4 regions of the Fundidesulfovibrio sp. genome follow, and region 1 is predicted to be linked to each of the others. Evidence: predicted binding sites of a transcription regulator. Region 1 holds the regulator's gene; each other region holds the start of a gene.

Region 1 (4,207 bases):
GAGTTCGCCCGCAACGTCCTGGGGCTCACCGAGGCCAACTCCGAGGAATTCAACCGCCTGAGCCCCGATCCCGTGATCTACCTCATGCGCGAGTGGTACGACTTCCGCACCAAGAAGATCGAAAAGCGCGACATGGACTCCGAAATGGGCGGCACCATGCGCCTGGGGGCCTACCCCTGCGTGGTCCAGCCCGACACCAGGGCCATGGAGGCCTACGGCAAGGCCCAGATCGACGAGCGCCACCGCCACCGCTACGAGTTCAACAAGGCCTACCACGCCCGCATGGCCGAGAAGGGCATGGTCTTCTCCGGGCTCTCTCCCGACGAATCCCTCGTGGAAATCGTGGAGCTGCCCGGGCATCCCTGGTTCCTGGGCTGCCAGTTCCACCCGGAATTCAAGTCCAGCCCCATGAAGCCCCACCCGCTCTTCCGGGAATTCATCCGGGCCGCCAAGACCCAGCGGGAAGCGTAACAATCCCTGCTCCCCGTCGGCCGGACCTCTCCGGCCGACGGGGCCATCCCTTCATGCGACCCACCAAACGCCCCGCGCGCCCCGGCCTCAGCCGCCGCGCCCTGGCCCTGGCCCGCGACGTGCGCCTGCTCGTGCTCGACGTGGACGGCGTGCTCACCGACAACCGCCTCTGGCTGGACAACCAGGGGCAGTCCCTCAAATGCTTCTCCATTCCCGACGGCATGGGCCTGAAGCTCCTGGAACGCGCGGGCGTCGAGGTGGCCGCCCTGAGCGGGCTGCCCAACCCACAGGCCGAGGAGCGGCTCCGGCAATTGGGCGTCACCGCCTTCCACGGCGGACACCTGCGCAAGCTCCCCGTCCTGGAGCGCATCCTCTCCGAGCGCGGCCTCGACTTCCCGCACCTGGCCTACATGGGCGACGACTGGCTCGACGCCGCGCCCATGCGCCAAGCCGGACTGCCCATGGCTCCCGCCGACGCCCAGCCCGAAATCCTGCGCCTCGCCGCCTGGGTCTCGCGGCTGCCCGGCGGACACGGCGCCGTGCGCGACGCCGTGCGCCTGCTGCTCACCGCCCAGGGCAAGCGCGACGCCCTCTGGCGCGACATCGCCCTGTAGCCGATACGTCGGGCTTATTCCCCGGCCGCCCCTGTCGTGGCCCCCGCCGTCCTTGGCGCTTCACGGAAAAAGCCGTCAAGTCTTGCTTCCGGTTCGGTTTTGGTGCATAACCACCGGGCTAGGCGGGCATCCGGCATTCTTCTTGCTAGTCGCCCGGGCCAGTTCACAAGGAGACGATAGCACGATGGCACTTGAGCTCAGGCAGCAACTCAAGCTTTCGCAGCAGCTGGTGATGACGCCCCAGTTGCAGCAGGCCATCAAGCTGTTGCAGCTTTCCCGTCTGGAACTGGTGGAAACGGTGCAGCAGGAGCTCCTGGAGAATCCGCTGCTCGAGGAGACCCAGTTCGACGACGAGCGGCCCGAGCCCACCATTGCCGAGGATTCGCACGCCCCCGACTCCACCCAGGAGGAGGGGGCCATGCAGCGCGAGCTGATGAAGACGGCCGAGTGGGACGACTACCTGGGCGATTTCGCCTCCACGTCGCGCCAGGCCACGGTGCGCGAGCATGAGACGCCCGAGGAGGGCATGTCCTTCGAGGCCAGGCTCACGGCCAAGCCCTCGCTGGAGGGGCACCTGGCGTGGCAGATCAGCCTCTCGCCCCTGGATGCCCGGCAGCAGGCCATCGCGGACGAGATCGTGGGCAATCTCGACTCCGGGGGCTACCTGCGCTCCAGCACGGAGGAGCTCGCCCAGGTGCTTTCGGTGACTCCCGAAGAGGTGGAAGTTGTCGTCCAGGCGCTGCAGCGGCTCGATCCTGTGGGCGTGGCCGCGCGCTCGCCCCAGGAGTGCCTGCTGGTGCAGCTGGAGGTGTACGGTTACACGGACCCCGTGCTCCTGGAGATCGTGCGCGACCACCTGGAAGACCTGGAGAAGAAGCGCTACAAGCCCCTGGCGAAAAAGTTCCGCTTGAGCATGGAGGAGATCAAGGAGTATCTGGAGATCATCCAGACGCTCGATCCCATGCCCGGCTCGCATTTCAGCTCGCCGGACCCGGTGTACGTCAGCCCGGACGCGTTCGTGTACAAGTTCGGAGACGACTTCGTGATCGTGCTCAACGAGGACGGCCTGCCCAAGCTCCAGCTTTCGCCTTATTATATGGAGGACATGGGCCGTTCCAGCGCCAACAAGGAGAAGGAGTACCTCCAGGACAAGATGCGCAGCGCCCAGTGGCTGATGAAAAGCCTCTATCAGCGCCAGCGAACGTTGTTCAAGGTGTTGGAATCCATCGTGAAATTTCAGAGGGAATTCTTCGAGGACGGCGTGACGAAGCTGCGCCCGCTGATCCTCAAGGACGTGGCCGACGACATCGGCATGCACGAATCCACCGTGAGCCGCATCACCACGAGCAAGTACGTGGCCACGCCCCACGGCATCTACGAACTCAAGTTCTTCTTCAACTCCGCGCTGGAACTCGACGACGGGTCGTCCGTGGGCTCGGAGTCGGTGAAGGCGGTGATCAAGCAGCTCATCTCGGCCGAGGACCCCAAGAAACCAACCAGCGACGAACAGATCGCGGAGATTCTCAAGCGGCGCCTGCAGGTGAACATCGCGCGGCGCACGGTGGCCAAGTACCGCATGGCCATGGGCATCGAATCCTCCTCGAAGCGCAAGGACGTATTGTAGCCAAATCCGCCGCCACGCGGCGTCATCCCCCGGAGGTTACCATGATTATCGCCTTCAATTTCAAGAACTTCGAGCCGTCTCCCGGCCTGCAGGAATATGCCGCCAAGCGTTTCGACAAGCTCTCCAAGTACATGAGCAATTCCGACAACGCCGAAGTGGTGGTCACTCTTTCCGTTGAAAAGACCCGCCAGATCGCCGACGTGGTCATCGACGCCGACGCCATGCACATCTCGGCCCACGAGCGCTCCGACGACATGTACTCCACCATCGACATGATCACGGACAAGCTCGACGCCCAGCTGCGCAAGCTGCGCGAGAAGATGAAGGACCGCCGCAAGGCCGCCCAGGGCGACGTGACCATGGGCGTGGTGAGCTTCACCACCGAGGGCAAGGTCCACGCCATCGAGGAATCCGACAAGTACAGCCCCAAGCCCATGAGCGTGGAAGAGGCAGCCGAGCAGCTCGACGCCATGCACTACGAGTTCCTGGTGTTCCTCGACGCCGAGACCGAGCGCGTCAACGTGCTCTACAAGCGCAAGAACGGCGATTACGGCCTGATCGATCCTGGAGTTTCCCTCTGATGCGCCTGGGGGAATACCTGCGCAAGGACTTCGTCCTGGAGGACCTGGCGGCCGGGGGCAAGCCCGACGTTCTCGCGGAGCTGGTGGCCCCCGTGGCCGCCGCCTTCCCGGACGTGGACCCGGCCAAGGCGTCGCGCGTGCTCATGGACCGGGAGAATCTCGGCACCACGGGCATCGGCGACGGCGTTGCCATCCCCCACGGCAAGATGGATTCGCTCAAGGAAATCGTCATCGTGGCCGGACGCAGCCGCGCGGGGATCGATTTCGAATCCCTGGACCACAAGCCCTGCCGCATCTTCTTCCTGGTGCTCGCGCCCGAACACGTGGCGGGCATGCACCTGCGCATCCTCGCGCAGATCTCGCGGCTTCTCTCAGACGAGGGCTTCCGGCGTTCCTTCCTGGACGCCGCCGATCACGAGGCCCTCTGGAAGGTGCTTTCCAGCCACGCGTGAACCTGCCGTGGCCCCGCGAGGGGCGGCGGCTTCGTCACGCAAACGGACGCGATGTGTGATAGGCCGGTCCCCGCCGCGCCACCGCGCGGCGGGGACTTTTCACAAGGAGCGATGCCATGCCGGGAGCGAGCGCCCATCTGCCCGTGGTGGTGATCACGGGCCTGTCGGGGTCCGGGAAGTCCACGGCCCTCAACGTCTTCGAGGACATGGGCTATTTCTGCGTGGACGGCCTGCCGCCCGTGCTCATGCCCAAGCTGGCCAGCCTCTTCCAGGGGCAGGCGGCAGTGCGCCACCGGGGTCTGGCCCTGGGCCTGGGCGCCACGGACCTGGACGACAGCTGGGAAACAGCCCTGGGCGAGATACGCGCCTCGGGCAGCCACATCCAGATCGTGTTCGTGGAGGCCTCCACCCAGGAGATCATGCGCCGATACGCCACCACGCGCAGGCCCCACCCCTACGAGGCCG
Region 2 (4,207 bases), on a different contig from region 1:
GAGGTTGGCCCCGGAGGCTGCGGCCTTGGCGAAGTCGTAGAGGTTGACGCAGATGAGGTCGAAGGGCTGGAGCTTGAAGGCTTCGAGGGTCTTCAGGTGCTCGGGGTCGTCCTTGTCGGCCAGGATGCCCGCGTGGATGTGGGGGTGCAGGGTTTTGACGCGTCCGCCGAGCATCTCGGGGAAGCCGGTGACGGAATCCACGGCGGTGACGGGCAGGCCCGCGTCGGCCATGGCCTTTTTGGTGCCGCCGGTGGAGACGAGCTCCACGCCGTGCTGGTGGAGGAAGGCCGCGAATTCGGCCAGGCCGGACTTGTCGGTGACGGAAAGGATGGCCCTGCGGATGGGCAAGAGTTCCATGGCTGCCTCGCTTTTTGGCTTGGCAGTGCCAAAAGACCCGGCGCTTGGCAACCTCTCTTCTTGCTCCGCCCCCCGTTCGAGGAGTTGATTCCCGGTCCGGCCGCCGGGAGCGGACCGGACCGGGAACCAATGGGGGAGGGGAGATTCGGTCGGAAAAGTTTCGGGCCTAGGCGGCCTGGGCCTCCAGGTGTTCCTTGAGCTCGACGGCGCGCGCGTAGGAGGGCTCCTGCTGGAGGATGCGCTCCAGGTGCTCCCGGGCCTCTTCGGGGCGTCCGGCGGTGATGAGGCAGCCGGCCAGGGAGTAGCGGATGTCGTGCTTCAGGGGGTCCACGGCCAGGCAGTCCTCGAGATGGGGCACCACCTCGTCCACTCGGTCCATGGCGTGGCCCAGGCGGATGAGGCTGTAGAGGGCCACCATGTTCTCGGGGTTGTGGTCCAGGGCCTGGGCGAAGTGGCCGAAGGCGGCCTCGTGCTCGCCGCGCTCCATTTCGATGAGCGCCATGCCCGAGAGGGACTTGTCGCTGGCCTCCACGTTGGCTGCCTTGCGGTAGAAGCCGAAGGCCGCGTCAAGATCGCCGCGGTGCACGGCGATGGTGGCCAGCCCCATGTAGGGGTCTGGGTGGATGCCGTTGGAGTTCATGGCCTTGCGGTAGTATTCCTCCGCCTTGTCCAGGTCGCCCATGAACAGGTAGCACTCGCCCAGTTCCTTGTTGATTTCATAATCCAGATGACCGCTCATGACGTTCCCCTCCAGTGGGCGGGCGCGTGCGCTGTCTCCCCCGGCATCGCGCCCATGGTTCGCTTTCGCGTCGGGAAGACCCTCCTGGCTTCCCGTCTCCCCTATCCGACGGCCCTGCCCTGCAAATCGTCCCTCCCGGGGACGGGCAAGCCCGCGGATTCCTCCAAGCAAGTGCCGTGCCAACCTCCGAATCAGGCAATTTCCGCCGTGTGCGAGGCCTGCCTTCGGGAAGGGAGCAGACGGCGTGCCACCCCAGGCCCGGCAAAAAAAGAGACAGCGATTCCAGGATGATGATGTTTTGGAACGGGAGTTGCTAATCCATGGCGGGAGGCGGCCAGGCCCCCCTCCGGGCAACCGGGCAAAAACGGCCGCCCCGCAAGGAGATACGCCATGCCGGACATCTACGGAACCAACACCGACCTGATCGCCAAGGTGCTGGACCTGCGCATCGAGCGTCAAAACCTCGTCATGTCCAACCTGGCCAACATGAACATCCCGGGCTACAAGGCCCGCTCCATCGACTTCGAGGGCGCGCTCCAGGACGCCGTGGGCACCCAGGAGATGAAGACCGCCGTCACCCGCACCAACGCCTCCCACGTGCCTGGCCCCTACAACGTGAACGGCTACCAGGCCGACGTGGTGAAGGAGTTCAAGCCCCGCACCATCTACGGGTCCGACTCCGTGGACCTGGACAAGGAAATGTCGGCCATGGCCAAGAACTCGCTCATGTACAACTCGCTGACCACCGTGATGCAGAAAGGCTTCGAAGGCATCCAGAAGGTCATCATGGACGGAGGCAAGTAACATGGACTTCATGACAGCCCTCGACATCGGCTCTTCGGCCCTCACGGCCCAGCGCACCTACATGAACGTCATTTCCATGAACCTGGCCAACGCCAAGACCACGCGCACCATGGACGGCCAGGGGCCTTACCAGCGCAAGTCCGTGGCCTTGCAGTCCACCCAGGCCACGCCCTTCGGCAAGGCCATGAACGCCGCGCTCACCCAGGAGCTGCAGGGCGTGCGCGTCACGGGCATCGTGGCCGACCAGCGCCCGCCCAAGCAGGTCTACGAGCCCGGGCACCCCGACGCCGACCAGAACGGCTACGTGCAGTATCCCGACATCAACGTGGTGGAGGAGATGGCCAACATGATCCAGGCCACCCGCGGCTACGAAGCCAACACCACCAGCGTGAACACCATCAAGGCCATGTACAACAAGGCCCTGGAAATCGGACGCTAGGAGGTTCGCCATGGCCATCAGCCCCATCGCCCTCAACGCCTACCGCTCCGCCATGGGCCAGACCCAGGGCGGCATGTCCATCCAGAAGCAGGTGGAGGGCGCCGTCGGTTCCGGCGCGCCCCAGACCGGCTTCGTGGACACCCTCAAGAACTCCGTGGCCGAAGTGAACGCCGAACAGCTCAAGAAGGACCGCATGGTGGCCTCCTTCGCCACCGGCGAGAACCAGAACGTCCACGAGCTGATGATCCAGCTCCAGAAGGCCGGAGTGGCCATGTCCATGACCAGCGCCGTGCGCGGCAAGGTCCTCGACATGTACCGCGAACTGGTCAAGATGCCCTTCTAGCCTCCAGGAAGAATAGGAGTCCGCCATGTCCACCGTGATCAAGTCCCTCTGGGATCAGGCCACCCGTTTCTGGTCCGCCCGCACCATGGCCCAGCGCGTCCTCTTCGCGGGCGTGGCCGTCTCGGTGGTGGCCGCCTTCGCCCTGATGATCTTCTGGTTCAACCAGCCCGACTACAAGGTGCTCTTCTCCAAGCTCGGCCAGGACGACGCCAACCGCGTGGTGGAGACCCTGAAGGCCAACAAGATCCCCTTCCGCCTGGAAGACGCCGGCCAGACCGTGCTCGTGCCCGTGGACCAGGTGAGCGAGACGAGGCTGCGCATCGCGGGCGAAGGCAAGCTGCGCGGCGCGGGCCTCGGCTACGAGATCTTCGACGAAACCAAGGTGGGCCAGACCGACTTCGTGCAGCGCATCAACTACCAGCGCGCCCTGCAGGGCGAGCTTTCGCGCACCATCTCGGAGTTCCCGCAGATCGAGAAGGCCCGCGTGCACCTGGTGCTGCCCCAGAAGAGCCTCTTCATCGAGGAGCAGCGCAAGCCCAGCGCCTCGGTGGTGCTCACCCTCAAGAACGGCGCCAAGCTCGAGCCCAAGCAGGTGCAGGGCATCGTCAATTTCGTGGCCATGAGCGTCGAAGGCCTGGAGCCCAGCCGCGTGACCATCACCGACACCTCGGGCAAGATCGTCTACCAGGCCAAGGACGACCAGAGCATCGACGGCCTTACCAGCTCCCAGTTCGACTTCCGCAACAGCTACCAGCTCAACATGGAGCGGCGCATCGAGGAACTGCTCACCCCCATCGTGGGCGGCGGCAAGTCCATCGCCAAGGTGAGCGCCTCCCTGGACTTCGCCCAGCGCGAGATCAAGCGCCAGAGCTTCGACCCCAACCGCACCGTGGTGCGCTCCGAGACCCGCGAGGAATCCTCCACCAACCAGAAGGCCAACGTGGACGGCTCCGTGCCCGAGACCAACTTCCGGGGCGACGGCTTCACCGGCACCCAGAACAAGGTGGACCAGGCCAGCGAGAAGCGCGTCACCAACTACGAGATCGATTCCGAGACCCAGTTCGTGAAACCCGCCACCGGGGAGTTGCAGCGTTTGAGCGTGGCGGTTATCGTGGACTACATTCAGGACCCGAACAGCAAGGAGCCCAAGTTCATCCCCAGGCCCGCCGAGGAGCTGGAGCGCATCAAGCAGGCCGTCTCCAGCGCCGTGGGCCTGGACGCCAAGCGCGGCGACACCATCGAGGTGTCCTGCATGTCCTTCGGCGAGCGCGAGCTCCTCGGCGAGCCCAGCCTCACCCAGAACATGCTGGAATACGCCCAGCGCCTGGGCAAGCCCTTCCTGAACGGTCTGCTGGTGTTCCTCTTCCTGCTCCTGGTGGTGCGCCCGGTGGTGATGGCCCTCATCCGCCCCAAGGTCACCCGCGAGGAGATCGAGCAGATGAGCCGCCTGCCCGAGGCCGAACGGCGCATCGCCCTGGCGGAGGCCGAAGAGGAAGAGACCGAACTGGTGGAAATCTCCAAGCGG
Region 3 (4,207 bases), on a different contig from region 1:
AGCAAGCTCCTTTCACTGGCCCGGACGCATCCGGGCGTTCGTTGTCGCTCATTCAGCAGGCCTGGCCCAGCACGGCCAGCTGCTGCTTGATCTTGTCCGCGCTCGCGGCCAGGGCCGCCCGCTCCTCGTCGGAGAGCTCGATCTCCACGATCTGCTCCACGCCGTTGGCCCCAAGCTTCACCGGCACGCCCATGAACGCCCCCGTGACCCCGTACTCGCCCTTCAGATAGGCCGCGCACGGCAGGATCTTGCGCTTGTCCATGACCACGGCCGAGACCATCTGGATCACGGCCGAGGCCGGAGCGTAGAAGGCGCTGGTCTGCATGAGCCGGATGATCTCGGCCCCGCCGTCGCGGGTGCGGGCCACCAGTTCGGCCAGGCGCTCGGGTGGGATCATCTCGGCCACCGGCACGCCGGCCACGGTGGAGTAACGCGGCACGGGGAGCATGTCCTCGCCGTGCTCGCCCAGCACCATGGCCTGGACGTTCTCCACCGAGACGTTCAACTCCTTGGAGATGAAGTACTGGAAGCGGCAGGCGTCCAGGATGCCGGCCATGCCCGTGATGCGCGTGGGCGGAATCTGCCCGGCGCGCATGGCCACGTGGCACATGGCGTTGAGGGGATTGCTCACGATGATGTAGAAGGCGTAGGGGCTGTAGCGCGCGGCGTTGGCCACGCACTCGCCCACGATCTGGGCGTTGATGCGCAGGAGGTCGTCGCGGGTCATGCCCTCGGTGCGCCTGGCTCCGGCGGTTACGATCACCACGTCGGAGTTGCGGGTCTCCTCCAGGTTCTCTCCCGAGAGGCACACGGGCTCCAGGAGGTCCACGGGGCTGGCCTCCAGGATGTCCAGGGCCACACCCTGGGCTTTGCCTGGGCTGCGGTCCACCAGCACCACCTTCTTGCAGAGCTTTCGCTCGATGAGCCTGCGGGTGACCGCCCCGCCCACGTTGCCCGCCCCGAACACGGTGATCTTGCCGTTCATTGTCTCATGCCTCTCGTTGATTGTTGCGGGCTAGGAGACCCCTCGCATCAGGAGATAGGGGAAGTTCACGCCCAGGAGCACACCGATGAAGATCACACCGAAGACGAATCCCAGAGTCCAGAATTCCTTCCGGGTGATGTAGCCGCAGCCGTAGTACACGGGGCTCGGCCCCGTGGCGTAGGGCGTGAGAATGCCCATGAGGCCCAGGGTGGCGCAGATGAGGATGGCGAAGGTCTTCATGGGGATGCCGGGGATGCCCATGGCCGTGGCCAGGATCACCGGGAGCAGCGCCGTGGTGTGGGCCGTGAGGCTCGCGAACATGTAGTGGATGAAGAAGAACAAGAGCACCAGGGCCAGCATCAGGGCGTTGATGGAGAAGCCCGACATGGCCCCGGCCGCCAGGGCCGCGAACCACTTGAGGAAGCCCACCTTGCCCAGGCCGTCGGCCAGGGCCACCAGGGTGCCGAACCAGCAGAGCACGTTCCAGGCGGTCTTGTGGCCGGTGATGTCGTCCCAGGTGACCACGCCGGTGAGGATCATCAGCGAGAGCGCCATGAGGGCCACGGTGGTGGCGTCGAAGAGCTTGCCTCCGAAGATCCAGAGCACCAGGGCGAACACGGCCAGGCCGGCCATGGTGACTTCCTTGCGGGTGATCCCGCCCATCTTCTCCAACTCCGCCCCGGCCCAGAGTGGGGCGTCGTCGCTGCGTTTGATCTCGGGAGGATAGATCACGTAGATCAGGTAGGGCAGGGCCAGGAAGAGGAGGATGCAGGCCGGGGCCAGGGAGAGGAACCACTCGTTCCAGGTGAATGTGAACTTGGCGGTCTTTTCCAGGAGCGAGAGGGCCAGCAGGTTGGGGGCCAGGGCCGTGAGAAACATGGTGCTGGTGACGCAGGTGGCGGCCAGCGCGGTCCACATGAGGTAGCCGCCGATCTTGCGCGCGCCGCTCTCGGGGGTGGAGCCGTAGAGGGGCGGGATGTTCTTGATGATGGGGAAGATCACGCCGCCGGAGCGCGCGGTGTTGGAGGGGGTGAAGGGGGCCAGGGCCAGGTCGGCCAGGGCCACCGCGTAGCCCAGGCCCAGGGTGGAGCGGCCGAGCTTCTTGATGAGCACCAGGGAGATGCGCCGCCCCAGGCCCGTCTTCTCGTAGCCCATGGCGAACATGAAGGCCACGAAGATGAGCCAGACCGTGCCGTTGGAGAAGCCCGAGAGCGCCCAGCGCAGGGCGTCGGCCGGTTTGGGGACCACGCCCGCCTGGGCGGGCACCAGGTTGAGCGCCGCCGCAAGGGTGATGCCCATGAGGCCAGCCGCGGCCGCAGGGATGGGCTCCAGCACCAGGGCCGCGATGACGGCCGTGAACAGGGCGAAATACTGCCAGGCGTAGGGTTCCAGCCCTTTGGGCGTGGGCACGAGCCAGATGGCCAAGCCGATGGCCACGGGCAGGATGGCCTTCCAGTCCAGTTTCATGCGCTCCTCCTCGTTGCGGCCGCCCGTCGGCGGACCGGGTTGCGGGTCCCGTTTCCCTCGGAGGCTTAAGAGCAGGAACCGTTCCACTTATAATAATCAATGATTTGAAGGCCATCTTCGACTTTGTCGCAGCAGCGAAACATTAATGATGCATTTTGTTTCAATCTGTCGCATCATGTTGCACGGAGGCTGCCATGCAAACCATCGCCTTCATCGCCCTGACCCCCCGCATGCAGGAGGTGGCCCGCGAGATCCTTCACGCGGAGCACCCCGACGTGCTCCTGGCCGAGGGCCTCATGGACGGCGCGGCCGACACGGCCCGCGCCCTGGCCGCCCGGGGCGTGGAGGTGGTCATCTCGCGCGGGGCCACGGCCCGCTGCGTGCAGCTGGCCCTGCCCGACCTCTCGGTGGTGGACATCTCAACCACCAGCCTGGACCTCCTCTCGGCACTGCACAAGGCCCGGGAGCGCGCCCGGCGCATCGCCGTGGTGGCCTTCCCGCCCATGTCCGACAACGCCCGGGAGCTGGGGCGCATGCTCGGGGCCGACGTGGACGTGGTCGAATGGGAGAACCAGGAGGGCATCACCCCCGCGCTGCTCACCGCCCGCGAGCGGGGCGCGGAGATCGTGGTGGGCGGCTACATCATGGCGCTCTTCGCGGCGCGCCTGGGCATCCCCTGCCAGCCCGTGGACCCAAGCCCCGCCAGCATCCTGGCCGCCGTGAGCGAGGCCAAACGCATCGCCCACGGCCGTTCGGTGGAGAAGGCCAAGAATTCGCTCCTGCGCGCCGTGCTCACCTCCACGGACAACGGCATCGTGGCCGTGGACCGCGCGGGCCGCGTGACCGTGTGCAACCCCGTGGCCGGGCGGCTCCTGCGCCTCACGGAGGCCGACGCCCTGGGGCGTCCCGTGGACGAGGTGTGGCCGCGCTCCGGGCTGGAACGGGTGCTTACGGACGGGCGGCCCGAGCCCGCGCGCATCGAGCGCGTGTTCGACCAGGAGCTGCTCTGCGGCACCCTCCCCCTGACCGTGCGCGGCGAGACGGTGGGGGCCGTGGCCACCATCCACGACGCCCGCCAGATCCGGAAGATGGAGGCCACCCTGCGCCTGCGCGGCCTGGCCTCCGGACATGTGGCCACGGCGCGCCTGGAGGACGTGCAGGGGGAGAGCCCGGCCCTGACCCACGCCGTGGCCATGGCCCGGGACTACGCGCGCACCGGCGACACGGTGCTCGTGAACGGCGAGACGGGCACGGGCAAGGAGCTTTTCGCCCAGGGCATCCACAACGCGAGCCCGCGCCGGGCGGGCCCTTTCGTGGCGGTGAACTGCGCGGCGCTGCCCGGGCAGCTTCTGGAGAGCGAGCTGTTCGGCTACGTGCCCGGGGCCTTCACCGGGGCCAGCCAGAAGGGCAAACCCGGTCTCTTCGAATTGGCCCACGGGGGGACCATCTTCCTGGACGAGATCGCGGAGATGGAGCCCGGCACGCAGGGCAAGCTCCTGCGCGTGCTGCAGGAGCGCAAGGTGATGCGCCTGGGCAGCGATCAGGTGATCCCCGTGGACGTGCGCGCCGTGGCGGCCACCAACCGCGACCTGGGGGCGCTGGTGGCCGAGGGGCGCTTCCGGGCCGACCTCTACTACCGCCTGAACGTGCTGCGCCTGCGCCTGCCGCCCTTGCGGGCGCGCTCCGGGGACGTGCCCGGGCTGGCCGCGCGGTTTCTCGACCAGGCCAGCGGGCGTCCCGGGCGCTTCGAGTTCT
Region 4 (4,207 bases), on a different contig from region 1:
GCGGGGCTTGATGTCGGCCAGGGCGGCCTCCACGTCGGGCATTTCCTCGGCGATCACCTCTTCGACGCGCTTGATCAGCTCCGGGTCGCCGAAGTGGGCGGCGATGCGGCGCAGGCTCTTGGCCGAGGCGTTGGCGCCGATGAAGTTCACCTTGATCCAGGGGATGCCGTACTTGGTCTCCATCATGTCGGCCACGTAGTTGATGGAGCGGTGGCACATGACGCAGTTGAGGTCCGAGAGCTGGCAGGAGGCGAAGTCGTTGTAGGTGGAGTTGCCGGAGAAGGTGGCGTTGAGGGTGATGCCGCACTTCTCCAGGATGCGTTCGATCTCGAAGGCGTCGCCGCCGATGTTGTATTCGCCGAGCATGTTGATCATGAACTTGCCCTTGCGAACGGGGGTGTCGGAGGTGCCGACCACTTCGGAGAAGATCTTGTTGTTGGCGATGTGGTGACCGGCCGACTGGGAGACGCCCTTGTACCCCTCGCAGGAGAAGCCGAAGATGTTGATGCCGAGCTTGGCCTTCATCTCGCGGGCCACGGCGTGCACGTCGTCGCCGATCAGGCCCACGGGGCAGGTGGAGAAGATGGCGATGGCCTTGGGCTTGAAGAGGTCGTAGGCTTCCTGGATGGCCTTCTTGAGCTTCTTCTCGCCGCCGAAGATGATGTCCTCGTCCTGCATGTCGGAGGAGAAGGCGTAGGGGATGTAGTTCTCCGCGCCGGGTGCGGAGGCGTCGGTCTGGTTGCGGCGCGTCAGCCAGGAGTAGAAGGCGCAGCCGATGGGGCCGTGGGTGATGTTGATGATGTCGCGCGTGGGGCCAAGGATGACGCCCTTGCAGCCGGCGTAGGTGCAGCCGCGCATGGTGATGATGCCGGGAACCGTGCGGACGTTGGCGAGGATTTCGCGGTCCTCGGCGCCGTCGGTTTCCTTGATGTAGATCTGCTGGGAGCGCTTGCGGCCGACCTTCGGGGGGTACTTGGCGAGAAGCTCCTTCCTGGCCTCTTCCGGATCGATGTCCGGGATGGTCAAGGGGTCCTTCAATGGGGCGTCCATAACGTATCCTCTTGGGCGCGAGGCCGGTTATTCGATGGCGCAGGCGCCGGTCTCGCCGGTGCGCACGCGGATGGAGTCGGAGAGGGGCAGCACGAAGATCTTGCCGTCCCCGGGCTTGCCGGTCTTGTTGGCGGCCGCGATGGCCTCCACCACGGCGGGGACCTTCTCGTCGGGCACCACCACGGTGACCATCCTCTTGGCGAAGAGCTTGCCCTTGGAGCCCAGGATCTCGGCGGCCTCCTGGTTGCCGGCGGCGGCCGCGGCGGCCACCTCGGCGTTCACCAGGCCCTTGCCCCGGCCCCAGGCCTCGTGGGCGAAGAAGGCCGCGATGCCCGCATCGGTGAGCGCCTTCTTGGTCTGGTTCATCTTGTTCATGCGAACCACCGCGATGACTTCCTTCATGACCTGGCCTCCCCGATGCTCGAAACGTCGGTCTCCTTGACGCCGGAGGAGATGGTGACCATCTCGTCCACGGGGGAGACGAAGATCTTGCCGTCGCCGAAGTTGCCCTTGCCGCCGGTGCGCGCGGCGTCCACGATGGTCTTGACCACGTATTCCTTGTCCTTCTCGGAGACCACGGTCATGATCTGGACCTTGGGGATCTCGTCGTAGGTGACTTCGCCGATCTTGATGCCGCGCTGCTTGCCGCGCCCGGCCACGGCCAGCTTGGTGGCGGCCGGGAAGCCGGACTCCATGAGGGCGGCCATGACGTCGTCGGCCTTCTCCGGGCGGACGATGGAACGGATCATGATGAGGGACATGCTGGATTCTCCTGCCTTGAGGGTGTGTTTCGCGCGGGCCTAGTTGGCGATGCCGTACTTCACGAGCAGGGCCTCCAGCTCGTCGATGGGCAGCGGATTGGGGATGACGAACTTCTGGTTGTCCTGGATCTTGGAGGCAAGGGCCAGGTATTCGTCGGCCTGGGGGTGCTCGGGCGAGAAGTCGATGACGGTCTTGCGGTTGAGCTCGGCGCGCTGCACCTGGTTTTCGCGGGGCACGAAGTGGATCATCTGGGTGCCCAGGCGTTCGGCCAGGGCGTTGATCAGGTCTTCTTCGTGGTCCACCTTGCGGGAGTTGCAGATCAGGCCGCCCAGGCGCACGCCGCCGCTCTCGGCGAACTTCACGATGCCCTTGCAGATGTTGTTGGCGGCGTACATGGCCATCATTTCGCCGGAGACGACGATGTAGATCTCCTGGGCCTTGCCTTCGCGGATGGGCATGGCGAAGCCGCCGCAGACCACGTCGCCCAACACGTCGTAGAAGACGTAGTCGAGGTTCTTGTCTTCCTTGTAGGCGCCCAGCTGTTCGAGCAGGTTGATGGAGGTGATGATGCCGCGTCCGGCGCAGCCCACGCCGGGCTCGGGGCCGCCGGACTCGGTGCACATGGTGCCCTTGAAGCCGGGCTTCAGGATGTCTTCGAGTTCGACGTCCTCGCCTTCCTCGCGCAGGGTGTCGAGCACGGTCTTCTGCTGGAGTCCGCCCAGGAGCAGGCGGGTGGAGTCGGCCTTGGGGTCGCAACCCACGACCATGACCTTCTTGCCCAGGGTGGCCAGACCCGCCACGGTGTTCTGCGTGGTGGTGGACTTTCCGATGCCGCCCTTGCCGTAGATGGCGATCTTTCTCATGACATGCCTCCAAAAGGGGATGGGTTTTGCGCGTTGGCATGAGGGCTAGGGCAAGGCCCGTGCCAAGTCGGGCGATATTTGGCAAAATTGGCAAATATCAAGGACTGGCGCGGCCTGGCGGACTCGTGCGAACAGCGGCGGAATTCAGCGGATTACAGGCCTTGTCATGATCTGCGACAAAATTGTCTTCATTTTTGTCACATTTGTTCGCGAGCCGTTCCTGAGCGTGTCGACAACCGGGCCAAAAGGCGCTACGTCGCGGCCTTCGGCCCGCCCGCCCGGGCGGAGTTCCGGCGCGCATCGCCGCGCCTTCTGAGAAGGAGTCGTTCCCATGGAGATCGTCTACTACCTGCTCTACGCTGCGGCCGGCGCGGCCGCCGGCATCCTGGCCGGACTTCTGGGCGTGGGCGGCGGCATCGTCATCGTGCCCATCCTCTCGGTGCTCTTCGCCTGGCAGGGCATCGCCCCCGAATACCTCATGCAGATGGCCCTGGGCACGTCGCTGGCCTCCATCATGTTCACCTCCATCTCCAGCATGCGCGCGCACCACGCCCACGGCGCGGTGCGCTGGAACATCGTGAAGCTCATCACCCCCGGCATCGTGCTGGGCACGCTGGCCGGGTCCAAGCTGGCGGCCTGGCTCTCCTCGGGCTTTCTCAAGGGCTTTTTCGTGTTCTTCCTCTACTACGTCTCGCTGCAGATGTTCTTGAACTTCAAGCCCAAGCCCAGCCGCGAGATCCCGGGCATCGGCCCCATGACCGGCGTGGGCGGCTTCATCGGCGTCATCTCCGCCCTGGTGGGCATCGGCGGCGGCACGCTCACCGTGCCCTTCATGACCTTCTGCAACGTGCCCATGCACCAGGCCGTGGGCACCGGAGCGGCCATCGGCTTCCCCATCGCCGTGGCCGGGGCCGTGGGTTACATTTTCGGCGGCATGGGCAAGGCGGGGCTCCCCGAGGCCTCCCTGGGCTTCGTCTACCTGCCCGCCCTGATCGGCCTGGTTGTGTGCAGCATGCTCACGGCCCCCACGGGCGCGCGCATCGCCCACAAGCTCCCCGTGCCCATGCTCAAGAAGATTTTCGCCGGCTTCCTGGTGATCATGGCCACGCGCATGCTCTTCCAGATCCTGTAGAATCGCGGCCCCTGCGGACCCGGGATGGACTCACGCATGGACACATCCTCCCCCGCACTCTCGCGCGACGAAACGCGCCGCCTGCTCGAGGCCCTGATGGACAACTCCCTCGAAGGAGTGACCGTCACGGGCCCCGACGGGCGCATCGAATGGGTGAACAAGGCCTTCACCGCCATCACCGGCTTCGAGCCCGGGGAGGTGCTGGGCCAGACGCCGCGCGTGCTCAAGAGCGACCGCCACGACGACGCCTTCTACCGCGACATGTGGCGAAGCCTCGCCGAGAACGGCCGCTGGGAAGGCGAGATCTGGAACCGCCGCAAGTCCGGCGAGGCCTACCCCGAGTGGCTGCGCATCACCGCCCTGCCCGACGACTCGGGCAACCTCGTGCGCTACCTGGCCG

The links. The regulator sigma-54, encoded in region 1, starts transcription at its own class of promoters, with help from an activator protein. The targets are predictions, from matches to a motif close to CTGGCACGGNNNNTGCTT.
Region 2: the regulator sigma-54 is predicted to act here: its motif matches at 1,395-1,412, upstream of flgB (flagellar basal body rod protein FlgB).
Region 3: the regulator sigma-54 is predicted to act here: its motif matches at 2,522-2,539, upstream of ACV4UX_RS14230 (anion permease).
Region 4: the regulator sigma-54 is predicted to act here: its motif matches at 2,724-2,741, upstream of nifH (nitrogenase iron protein).

What each region holds. Positions count from the first base shown of each region.
Region 1 covers NZ_JBZVFJ010000048.1:4,136-8,342, reverse strand. Annotated here, with positions in the region: gene pyrG (CTP synthase) at 1-471, shown strand, start outside; gene ACV4UX_RS08240 (KdsC family phosphatase) at 525-1,085, shown strand; gene rpoN (RNA polymerase factor sigma-54) at 1,270-2,709, shown strand; gene hpf (ribosome hibernation-promoting factor, HPF/YfiA family) at 2,751-3,290, shown strand; gene ACV4UX_RS08225 (PTS sugar transporter subunit IIA) at 3,290-3,742, shown strand; gene rapZ (RNase adapter RapZ) at 3,859-4,207, shown strand, end outside.
Region 2 covers NZ_JBZVFJ010000002.1:4,015-8,221, forward strand. Annotated here, with positions in the region: gene ACV4UX_RS00440 (IMP cyclohydrolase) at 1-357, opposite strand, end outside; gene ACV4UX_RS00445 (tetratricopeptide repeat protein) at 524-1,096, opposite strand; gene flgB (flagellar basal body rod protein FlgB) at 1,487-1,900, shown strand; gene flgC (flagellar basal body rod protein FlgC) at 1,902-2,339, shown strand; gene fliE (flagellar hook-basal body complex protein FliE) at 2,350-2,682, shown strand; gene fliF (flagellar basal-body MS-ring/collar protein FliF) at 2,708-4,207, shown strand, end outside.
Region 3 covers NZ_JBZVFJ010000119.1:4,965-9,171, reverse strand. Annotated here, with positions in the region: gene mdh (malate dehydrogenase) at 53-985, opposite strand; gene ACV4UX_RS14230 (anion permease) at 1,016-2,452, opposite strand; gene ACV4UX_RS14225 (sigma 54-interacting transcriptional regulator) at 2,647-4,207, shown strand, end outside.
Region 4 covers NZ_JBZVFJ010000001.1:15,104-19,310, reverse strand. Annotated here, with positions in the region: gene nifD (nitrogenase molybdenum-iron protein alpha chain) at 1-1,050, opposite strand, end outside; gene ACV4UX_RS00085 (P-II family nitrogen regulator) at 1,078-1,452, opposite strand; gene ACV4UX_RS00080 (P-II family nitrogen regulator) at 1,449-1,811, opposite strand; gene nifH (nitrogenase iron protein) at 1,851-2,675, opposite strand; gene ACV4UX_RS00070 (sulfite exporter TauE/SafE family protein) at 3,007-3,807, shown strand; gene ACV4UX_RS00065 (putative bifunctional diguanylate cyclase/phosphodiesterase) at 3,844-4,207, shown strand, end outside.